Linked DNA regions of Prochlorococcus marinus str. NATL2A. The protein of the gene in region 1 interacts with the protein of each later gene in a pairwise test. Links are inferred from orthologs where the notes say so. Each region holds a gene or a part of one and is shown in the gene's direction. Other genes may lie near its edges.

Region 1 (4,812 bases):
GAACGAGAACGTTATAGAGTTAATCTTGTCCCAGTTGAAAATCAATTAACCTCTGGCGAGAGTGTCAATGATGATCAAAGACTTCTAGAACAATCCCAAGAAATATTTGAAGAAGAAGAGATGGAATACGTAGAATTGCAAGATTCAGAAGAACAACAATATAATAAAGAATTAAGATATTTAGATGAACCTAATCAGTCATCAATTTATTCTGAAATTGATGAAGATGTAGTAAACTATAGTGAATCAAACTTTAAAAAAAGAACTGACGATTTTCAAGCTAAATTTTCATCTAAAAATACAAAGAATAAATCAAAAATTATAAGAGATGAAGAACCTATGGATGTCGAACCTTTAGAAGATTTAACGATAAATAATTCTCAAGATATGATATCTAATGATAACCAATTAATAGATATTGAAGATCCATGGTAATTAATTTAAAAGCTTTTTTTCTTCAAGAAGATTAATAATTTGATAGCAAAATTTTTTTACAGCACCTTTACTACCCCTTAGTAATTGTAAATCTTCTCTTTGGCCAGATAGTCTTGTAGGTGAATTTAGCCAATCAATAGTTTCTTCAGCTATTTGTGCAGGGGTTATATGTCCAACTCTTTCTGGGACAATCATCTTTTTTGCATATATATTTGGCCAAGCCATATATCCTCTTTTTTTCAGTTTTATAAAGCTAATTAATAGTCCTATGCACCATTTTAATATTGGCAATCTAGCTATTAAACCTATAAATCCATCCCATGCTTCCATGACTGAAATGTGTTGTGTAGGAAGAACAACTATCATTGGAATATTTAATGATCCAAGCTCAGCAGTATTAGCTCCTACTGTTGTTAGTGCGATATCACACTGGCTTAGATCACTATATGCTGGATGCTTTTCTTGTATTAAAATAACTGTAGAATTATTAGTTATCAATACTCCTCTTCCTTCTTTTTTATTGGCTTTTGTAATTGATTTGATTCCAGATTTATATTGTTTTGAAATTGGATTTTTGCTACTACTAAAGTGTTTAAGTTCATTTATATTTGTGGTAGGAGCAAGAGGTATTAGAAACTGACAATCTGGCATTGATTTTGATATTTTATCTGCTACTTCAAGAAAGAATGGAATTCCAATTTTTAGTTTCGCACTTTTTGAACCTGGTAGTAGTGCAATCCACTTTCCAGAGGGGAGTGGATTATCAATTTTTGCAGTTTCAGTTAAGTCAGCGGTTAGGTCTCCTATGACTGAACAACGAGGTTGAATTCGTTTTGGTAATTTATCAACAATCCTTTCGGACATTGCAACAATTCTATTATTCCAAAAAGGCCATCTAGCGATCCACTCGGCATATGTCATATGTAAATATCCCAATCTTGCTGAAAGTAGAACGCTCCAAAATTGATCTCCACCTAAAAAAATTACTAACCCGTTGGATGGCCATGAACCAAATTTTTTAGGGTTTAAAAGAAGTTTCCAGAAATTTTTTGCTTTTATTATTTTTTCAAATTGGAACCATTTTTTTGCAGCAATAATTTCATTACCAGTTGCATTAGGGCATGGAACAAGTACCAAATTTAAAGATTTTGAAGAATTATGTACTCTTGGTTTTAGCTTTATTTGCTTATGAAGCTCTTTAGCAAGTGGATTCACCCAAGTGGCTAGTTCACCCGGTCCATTTGAGACAAAAATAATTGCTAAATGATTATGACTCATTTATTGATGAGCATCAGTATTGAATAATGCGGATGGCGAGACTTGAACTCGCAAGGCCGAAGCCACATGTTCCTTAGACATGCGCGTATACCAATTCCGCCACATCCGCAAGTTAACTCAGTTAAGCACCAAGTAACCCTGATCATAATGCTTAACCTATTAAGCTTCTACTTAATGGGTTTCAATCTTGGGCACCAATCCTGATACGATCCCGCTGAGGACTTAATAATTTTGAATGCCCATAGGCAAACTGCTCATAGCTAATCGTGGCGAAATAGCTTTAAGAATTCTCCGAAGCTGTCGTGAGATGGGGATAGCTACGGTTGCTGTTTACAGTACTATTGATAAAAATGCATTACATGTTCAATTAGCTGATGAAGCTGTATGCGTTGGAGATTCACCTAGCAGTAAAAGTTATCTAAATGTCCCAAATATACTTGCTGCAGCAACATCAAGAGGAGTAGATGCTATTCATCCTGGTTATGGATTTTTAGCTGAGAATGATCGATTTGCAGAGATTTGCGGTGACCACGGTCTTATTTTTGTAGGCCCATCTCCTCATGCAATTCGTTCCATGGGTGATAAGTCGACAGCTAAATCGACTATGCAAAAGGTTGGAGTGCCTACTGTCCCAGGAAGTGAAGGTTTGCTAGATAGTGTTTCAGATGCATCCAAGCTTGCCTCTGAAATGGGTTATCCAGTAATGATTAAAGCAACTGCAGGAGGCGGTGGAAGAGGCATGCGTTTAGTTAATCATTCTGATGAATTGGAGAATCTTTTTAAAGCTGCGCAGGGGGAAGCAGAGGCTGCATTTGGCAACCCTGGCCTATATATGGAGAAATTTATTGATCGCCCAAGGCATGTAGAGGTTCAGATTCTTGCGGATCGATTTGGTAACGTTGTTCACCTCGGAGAACGAGATTGCTCGATTCAAAGACGGCATCAGAAATTGTTAGAGGAATCGCCAAGTCCAGCTTTAGATGATCACCTAAGAATAAGAATGGGAGAAGCGGCAGTTGCAGCAGCAAAAAGCATCAACTATGAAGGCGCTGGAACGGTGGAATTTCTTCTTGATAGGAACGGAAGTTTTTATTTTATGGAAATGAATACTCGAATACAGGTTGAACATCCTGTTACTGAGTTAGTTACCGGTATGGATTTAATTTCAGAACAATTACGTATTGCGGGAGGAGAAAAATTACAATATACACAAGCAGAGATCAAGCTTGAGGGACATGCAATTGAATGTAGAATTAACGCAGAAGATCCAAGTCACAACTTTCGACCTTCCCCAGGAAAAATCACAGGTTGGTTGCCTCCTGGTGGACCGGGCGTAAGGGTAGATAGCCATGTTTACACTGGATACGATATTCCTCCTTTTTATGATTCCTTAATAGGTAAATTAATTGTTTGGGGGAAAGATCGAGAAGCTGCACTAAAAAGGATGGAAAGAGCTTTAAGTGAATGTGCAGTCACAGGAATTACTACTACTATTGATTTTCATTTGAAATTACTTAAAAGAAAAGAATTTATAGAAGGCGATGTTCACACAAAATTTGTTGAACAAGAAATGTTGTAAATAGCTATGAAGATCAGAATATAATTTGAGTTAATAATCCTTGTTGTCCAAGAAATAATTCGCGAAAGAGACTTAAGAGACCTACCCAAATAATTGGAGTAACATCTACTCCACCTATCGGAGCAACAATTTTTCGAGTAAGCACCAATATGGGCTCAGTTGGCAAGAAGATAATTGGCCAAAAACCAGTTCTTAAATCTATTTTTGGATACCATGTCAAAATAATTCGTAGAAGGAATGCCAAGGTAAGCGCACCTATTGAAAAACTCATAAAAAAATGTAGGGTTGGAAGACTTTTAACTAACAGAGGCATCACAAAGCTCAAAGCATTATTGAATAGATGGTCTAAATCATCTTTTATTGCGTAAGATTACTCGGTCTTGCATAAGAATTAGCTGAAATGGCTTTTCATTTATTAAATTTGTTCCTAAGTGCTGGAACTTCTAGTGAAGCTGCTACAAGTTCTGCTGTTGGAATGATTGGGAGTTTTCTTGCGGCTGGAGCTTTGATAGTTGCACCTGCTGCTGCTGCGTTGATCTGGGTTAGCCAAAAAGATGCATTGAGTAGATAGCCCTAGCAAACACCTATTTATGCCATAGACTAATCACAATAGGGTTGGTTTCAGCCTGAAAATGTTTATTTAAGAGGGCAAACTTGGTCAATGCCAGTCTAAATTGGGCCAGCATTGTTGGCATAGTTCTTGCTGTATGCGGAGCTGGCTTATATTTCCTTAGATCTTTTAAGCCAGCATTGGCAAGGGATTATGACGTATTTTTTGCCGCTATAGGTTTACTGTGCGGCGGAATTTTGTTTTTTCAAGGGTGGCGTTTAGATCCAATTCTTCAGTTTGGACAGTTTTTGCTTGCTGGAACCACTGTCTTTTTCGCTTATGAAAGTGTTCGGCTTAGAGGTATTGCAACAGATCAAGCACGAAGATCTTCCTATTTTGATGATGAACCAGAATTGCCCAGATCTTCCAGACGAGGTTTGTCGGATGCAGACTCTGATAGGAATTATGATCGATTTGAGGAATCTCAACCTATCAATAGAAGATTTGCAGGTAGAGAAGATTATCAAGAAGAATATTCAGATGATGAAAATTATGGAAGACGACCATCTAGGGCGGCAATACCTGAGCAGGCTGTAAGTAGAAGGCCAAGAAATATTAGTTCTTCAGAAATCAATTCTCGAGGAACTGAGAGGGACAGGAGAATGGAACGATTTAATTCCGAATCTTCCTCAGATAGAGCATCAAGCTTTGGAGATAGGCGAACTAGTCGACAAGAAACTAGGCAAGGGACTCGTCCTTCAGCAAGTGGTCAAACATCAAGTCGAAGAAGAAATGGAGCGCCTCCTACTCAATCATCATCTTCAAGGCTAAATTCTGATAATTCAACTAGGGCTTCGACTGGATCTAAAAGGCCTTCCAAAACTAACAACAATATTGAAGATGCTGCTTTTTCTAGTTCTGAAAAAGGTGTCAGACGAGCTAGTAGAAGAAGTCCAAAAAATCCTGGTGC
Region 2 (4,830 bases), 1.2 Mb from region 1 along the record:
TGGTATAACTATTATACAAGTACTATTTATCAGCTTCAAAACTTCTTCAAGAATTAAATGTGAGTTTGAGCCACCGCCTCCGATAATAACTCTTTCTGGTTTTGAAAGACTAGATGTAATTTTATTTTGTTTAAATATATTTAATGCTTCATCCTCAATTATCAATGATGGCTTAACACCAAGCCTTCTGGCGTTTTCCTTGATTATATTTGTACTTCCAACTCTTTTATCAATGGATACTAATTTTAGATTTGGAGATATCCTTAATGCTTCTAAACCAATACTCCCAACTCCACTTCCTATGTCCCAAATTATTCCTTGCTTTGGGAGATTAAGTTCGGCAAGAATTTGAACCCTAACTTCTTTTTTTGTCATTAACCCAGGGCAGTCTGCATTTTGAAGAAAAACTGAATCAACAATTCCAAATAAAGGTAAATCTATTGATTGTATTAGAGGCTCTTCTTTTTTTAAAAGAATCACAAGATGCAATGGATCAAGATCAATTGGGAAATCATCAACAGAAGATATTTTTAGAATTCTTTCATTGATATATCCAAGCCTTTCGAAAGTCCAAAATTCATATTTTTTCTGAAGTTCCAAGGAATCCATTAATTGATAAACCTCCTTAGCTCCTCCTCTATTTGAGTCAGTTAAAACCACAAGTGAAGAAGGAAGCTTTTTAATTGCTTTTTCTAATTGAAGCGGGTCTCTTCCATGAAGACTGATCCATTGTGTATCTTGCCAAGGTTTGCCAAGTTTGGAAAAAGCGAGTTGGAAAGAGGTCGCGGCTGGCTCAAAATAAAGATTTGATAAAGGAAAGTTTTGAATTAATAATCTACCAATCCCAAACCAAAGAGGATCACCACCAGAAAACACAATTGTTTTTTTCTTGTCCTTTTTTAATAGATCTATAAAGTCATTTAGTTTGTCAGTTGAAAAGAACTCGAACTTATTGTTTTTTATATTTTTATCCTTTAACCAAGTTTTGAATGAATCTAAAATTCTTTGAGGACCAGTGATTCTTTCAGCTTTAAAAATTGGTTTTTTTTTAGCTTCAAAAAAACTTTCAACACTTGAAGTATCAATTCCGATTACGTGTATCTGTTTTGACTCATCAGGCATGGTTTAAATGAATGGGCTTAGAAAAATTTCTTTTTTATAGCTTTACTATTTTTTTGATGAAAATCAACTAAAACTTCAATAGTAAGTTTGAAAGTTTTGTGAATCTTAAAAAAAATGAAGCTGAGAAACCCTTACCCAGAAGATCCCGCCTGCATGAAATTTTGATAGCTCTGATTAAGCAACAAAAGGATTTAGAATTAATGGACGATAATGTCCAAATCTTTGAAAATCCTATTAATAATTCAGAAAAACATGACCCTTCCAAAATAGTTGAACGTAATCAACGTATCATTAAGAAATATCAGTCACTCGTTCGCTCAGCAATAGCATTAGATGCCCTACTTGAATCTGAAGATTACAACATTAGTGATGGAAGGATTTCGTAATTCATTTCGTGTAATAATTTCTATTCTTTTGATTTGTTGTTGTTTTTTTACTAGCGCCAATAAAAGTTATGCAGATTCAAAAGTCACTTTAAATGATCAGAAAAAGGAGATTAAAAGAAGCTTAGAGAGCCTCAAAGACTTGGATTACCAAACTTGGCAAATTATCGTCTATCCAAGTTCGAAAGAGTCTAAGAATTTAATTTTGAGAATTGTGGGTTATCCAGGCTCATTAAGGATTGATCATCCAACTAGTTTGATGGTTAATTCAGGTAGAAAGACTTGGGATTTAAAAGACATAACAATAAACAGTAAAATCAATGTTGAAGCTTTGAATGACTCTGCTGTCGAATTTGACCTAAGCACTTTGATTGCTGAGTTGGATAAAAATAGACCTTTGAGATTAAGTTTGCCAGGATTGATAAATGATTTACCAATCCCGCCTTACTTAGTAAGTGAATGGAGATCATTGGCTGAATAAAAATGATTAATTTGGCTGAGGATCAAAAAATATGGGTGCCATGGATGAGACGCTCAATCCAACTGGCTTTATTAGCAGAAGGCAGGACAAGCCCAAACCCCCTAGTTGGATCTATTGTGTTGGATTCGAATGGAAGACTTGTTGGAGAGGGATTTCATTCAGGCGCAGGGAATCCTCATGCTGAAATAGAAGCACTTGCTCAGGCGGGAAAGAAGGCGCTTGATGGAACAATCGTTGTAACTTTAGAACCCTGTTGCCATCAAGGCTTAACACCTCCCTGTACAGAAGCAATAATAAGAGCAGGTCTAAAAAAAGTTGTTGTTGGGATGGTCGATCCTGATCCAAGAGTCTCAGGTAATGGAATCTCAAGATTGAAAGACTCTGGACTTGAAGTAATCGAGGGGGTTTTGAGTCAAGAATGTGAATCAATTAATCGCGAATTTAGTTTTCGAGTTCGTCATGGACGTCCTTGGGGAATTCTAAAATGGGCAATGAGCTTAGATGGAAAAATTGGCTTGCCAAATGGTTGTAGTAAGTGGATTACAGATATTCCTGCAAGGCATTCGGTTCATAGAATTAGATCTAAGTGCGATGCAGTAATAGTTGGAGGAGGAACAGTTCGGGCCGATAATCCACTTTTAACTTCAAGGGAAAAGTTAGATTTTGAGCCATTAAGGGTTGTTTTTTCAAAAACTTTGAACTTGCCTCAATCTGCAAAACTTTGGGATACAAAAATCGCTAGAACAATTATTGCTTATGGGCCAGAGGGTGATGAATCTTTCTTTTCTGATTTGCCAAATGGTCCAGAGAAATTGAGATTGAATTCGAATAATCCATCCGAATTACTCTCCTCACTTGCGAAAAAAGGCTGCAATAAAATTCTTTGGGAATGCGGTCCTCAACTTGCTACAAGTGCAATCGAAGCAAATTGTGTTCAGGAATTAGTAGTTTTTGTAGCACCAAAACTCTTAGGAGGGATGTCTTCGATGAGTCCTTTGAACAATTTTGGGTTTGAATCAATAAGTTCTTCCTATAAATTGCAACATTCTTTTTTAGATCGAAAAGGAGAAGATATCTGTTGGAGACTGATTTTTTAGGGGGTTAATTTTTTAGAATTAGATATTCGTTCGGATCTCCCTCCAGTTAAACAAGTCGATTTGGGAAGAAAATTGTTTAACTTGGTAAGAATTAAGTTTTTGCTAATGCCAATACGACAGGACGAAAATCAACCAAATAAACGCTTTGGAATAATTAATTTAGTTTTAATTGGTTTTGGAGCGCTTCTTCTCTTTAGTAGTTTTTTCCCAAGCCAAAATACACAAGTCCCAAGAGTTCCTTATTCACTTTTCATAAATCAAGTTGATGATGGAGAAGTTAAACGTGCATACATAACACAAGATCAAATTAGATATGAACTTTCTACAGCTGAAGAAGGTGCCCCTTCTGTTTTGGCAACGACTCCAATTTTTGATATGGAGTTACCTCAAAGGCTCGAGAAAAAAGGCGTCGAGTTCGCAGCGGCACCTCCCAAAAAACCCAATATATTCACTACTATTCTTAGCTGGGTAGTACCACCACTAATATTTATTCTTGTTTTACAGTTTTTTGCTCGAAGAAGCATGGGTGGTGGTGGAGCTCAAGGAGCCCTAAGTTTCACAAAAAGTAAAGCTAAAGTTTATGTTCCTGACGATGAATCGAAGGTTACTTTCGCGGATGTTGCAGGAGTTGATGAAGCAAAAGACGAATTAACAGAAATAGTTGATTTCCTCAAGAAGCCACAAAGATATACAGATATTGGTGCAAGAATTCCAAAAGGTGTTTTATTAGTAGGACCACCAGGAACTGGTAAAACTCTCTTATCTAAGGCTGTAGCAGGTGAAGCGGAAGTTCCTTTCTTTATCATTTCTGGTTCTGAATTTGTTGAGTTATTTGTTGGTGCTGGTGCGGCGAGAGTTAGAGATTTATTTGAACAAGCTAAGAAAAAAGCTCCGTGCATAATATTTATCGATGAATTAGATGCTATTGGTAAAAGTAGATCTGGATCAATGGGAGTAGTTGGAGGTAATGATGAAAGAGAGCAAACTCTTAATCAATTACTTACAGAAATGGATGGATTTGCTTCAACTGATAAACCTGTAATTGTCCTTGCAGCGACAAACCAACCTGAGGTGTTGGATGCAGCTCTATTACGTCCAGGTAGATTCGATAGACAAGTTCTTGTGGATAGACCTGATTTATCTGGTAGGAAAACTATTTTAGAAATTTACACAAAGAAAGTAAAACTCTCGGCAAAAATAGATCTTGATAGAATTGCTCAAGCTACAAGTGGATTCGCAGGCGCCGATTTAGCAAACATGGTAAATGAAGCGGCTCTTTTAGCGGCAAGATCTTACCGCTCAGAAGTTGAGCAGCAAGATTTAAATGAAGCCATTGAAAGAGTTGTTGCTGGGCTTGAGAAAAAAAGCAGAGTTTTACAAGACGATGAGAAAAAGATTGTGGCTTATCACGAGGTTGGCCACGCAATAGTGGGACACTTAATGCCTGGTGGAAGCAAAGTGGCAAAAATTTCAATAGTACCAAGAGGTATGAGCGCTTTAGGCTATACTCTCCAACTCCCAACAGAGGAAAGATTCCTAAATTCCAAAGAAGAACTTCAAGGTCAAATCGCTACTCTCCTTGGGGGAAGATCTGCAGAGGAGATAATTTTTGGAAAAGTTACTACAGGTGCTTCAAACGATTTACAAAGAGCAACAGATATTGCTGAGCAAATGGTAGGTACATATGGAATGAGCGATATCCTAGGTCCATTAGCATATGACAAACAAGGAGGAGGTCAATTCCTTG

Evidence for each region.
Region 2: the proteins of accC (region 1) and ribD interact in binary tests that used the Escherichia coli proteins (3 or more experiments, as listed by UniProt). The link is inferred for Prochlorococcus marinus str. NATL2A from one-to-one orthologs.

The regions. Positions count from the first base shown.
Region 1 is NC_007335.2:102,178-106,989, forward strand. Bases 1,150-4,120 are described here. They hold accC (acetyl-CoA carboxylase biotin carboxylase subunit), read left to right. Parts: upstream 1,150-1,948; coding sequence 1,949-3,292; downstream 3,293-4,120. Other genes in these bases: PMN2A_RS00495 (hypothetical protein), read right to left, coding at 1,150-1,713; PMN2A_RS00510 (YggT family protein), read right to left, coding at 3,306-3,605; psbX (photosystem II reaction center protein PsbX), read left to right, coding at 3,693-3,863; PMN2A_RS00520 (Ycf66 family protein), read left to right, coding at 3,947-4,120. In the rest of the region: PMN2A_RS00490 (PRC-barrel domain-containing protein), read left to right, coding at 1-435; more of PMN2A_RS00495, read right to left, coding at 436-1,149; more of PMN2A_RS00520, read left to right, coding at 4,121-4,812. UniProt on the Escherichia coli protein: This protein is a component of the acetyl coenzyme A carboxylase complex; first, biotin carboxylase catalyzes the carboxylation of the carrier protein and then the transcarboxylase transfers the carboxyl group to form malonyl-CoA.
Region 2 is NC_007335.2:1,336,462-1,341,291, reverse strand. What follows is about bases 1,047-4,035. They hold ribD (bifunctional diaminohydroxyphosphoribosylaminopyrimidine deaminase/5-amino-6-(5-phosphoribosylamino)uracil reductase RibD), read left to right. Parts: upstream 1,047-1,988; coding sequence 1,989-3,083; downstream 3,084-4,035. Other genes in these bases: ftsH (ATP-dependent zinc metalloprotease FtsH), read left to right, coding at 3,189-4,035; PMN2A_RS07360 (DUF3122 domain-containing protein), read left to right, coding at 1,492-1,986; PMN2A_RS07365 (hypothetical protein), read left to right, coding at 1,221-1,508; PMN2A_RS07370 (bifunctional cobalt-precorrin-7 (C(5))-methyltransferase/cobalt-precorrin-6B (C(15))-methyltransferase), read right to left, coding at 1,047-1,122. Also shown: more of PMN2A_RS07370, read right to left, coding at 1-1,046; more of ftsH, read left to right, coding at 4,036-4,830. UniProt on the Escherichia coli protein: Converts 2,5-diamino-6-(ribosylamino)-4(3h)-pyrimidinone 5'-phosphate into 5-amino-6-(ribosylamino)-2,4(1h,3h)-pyrimidinedione 5'-phosphate.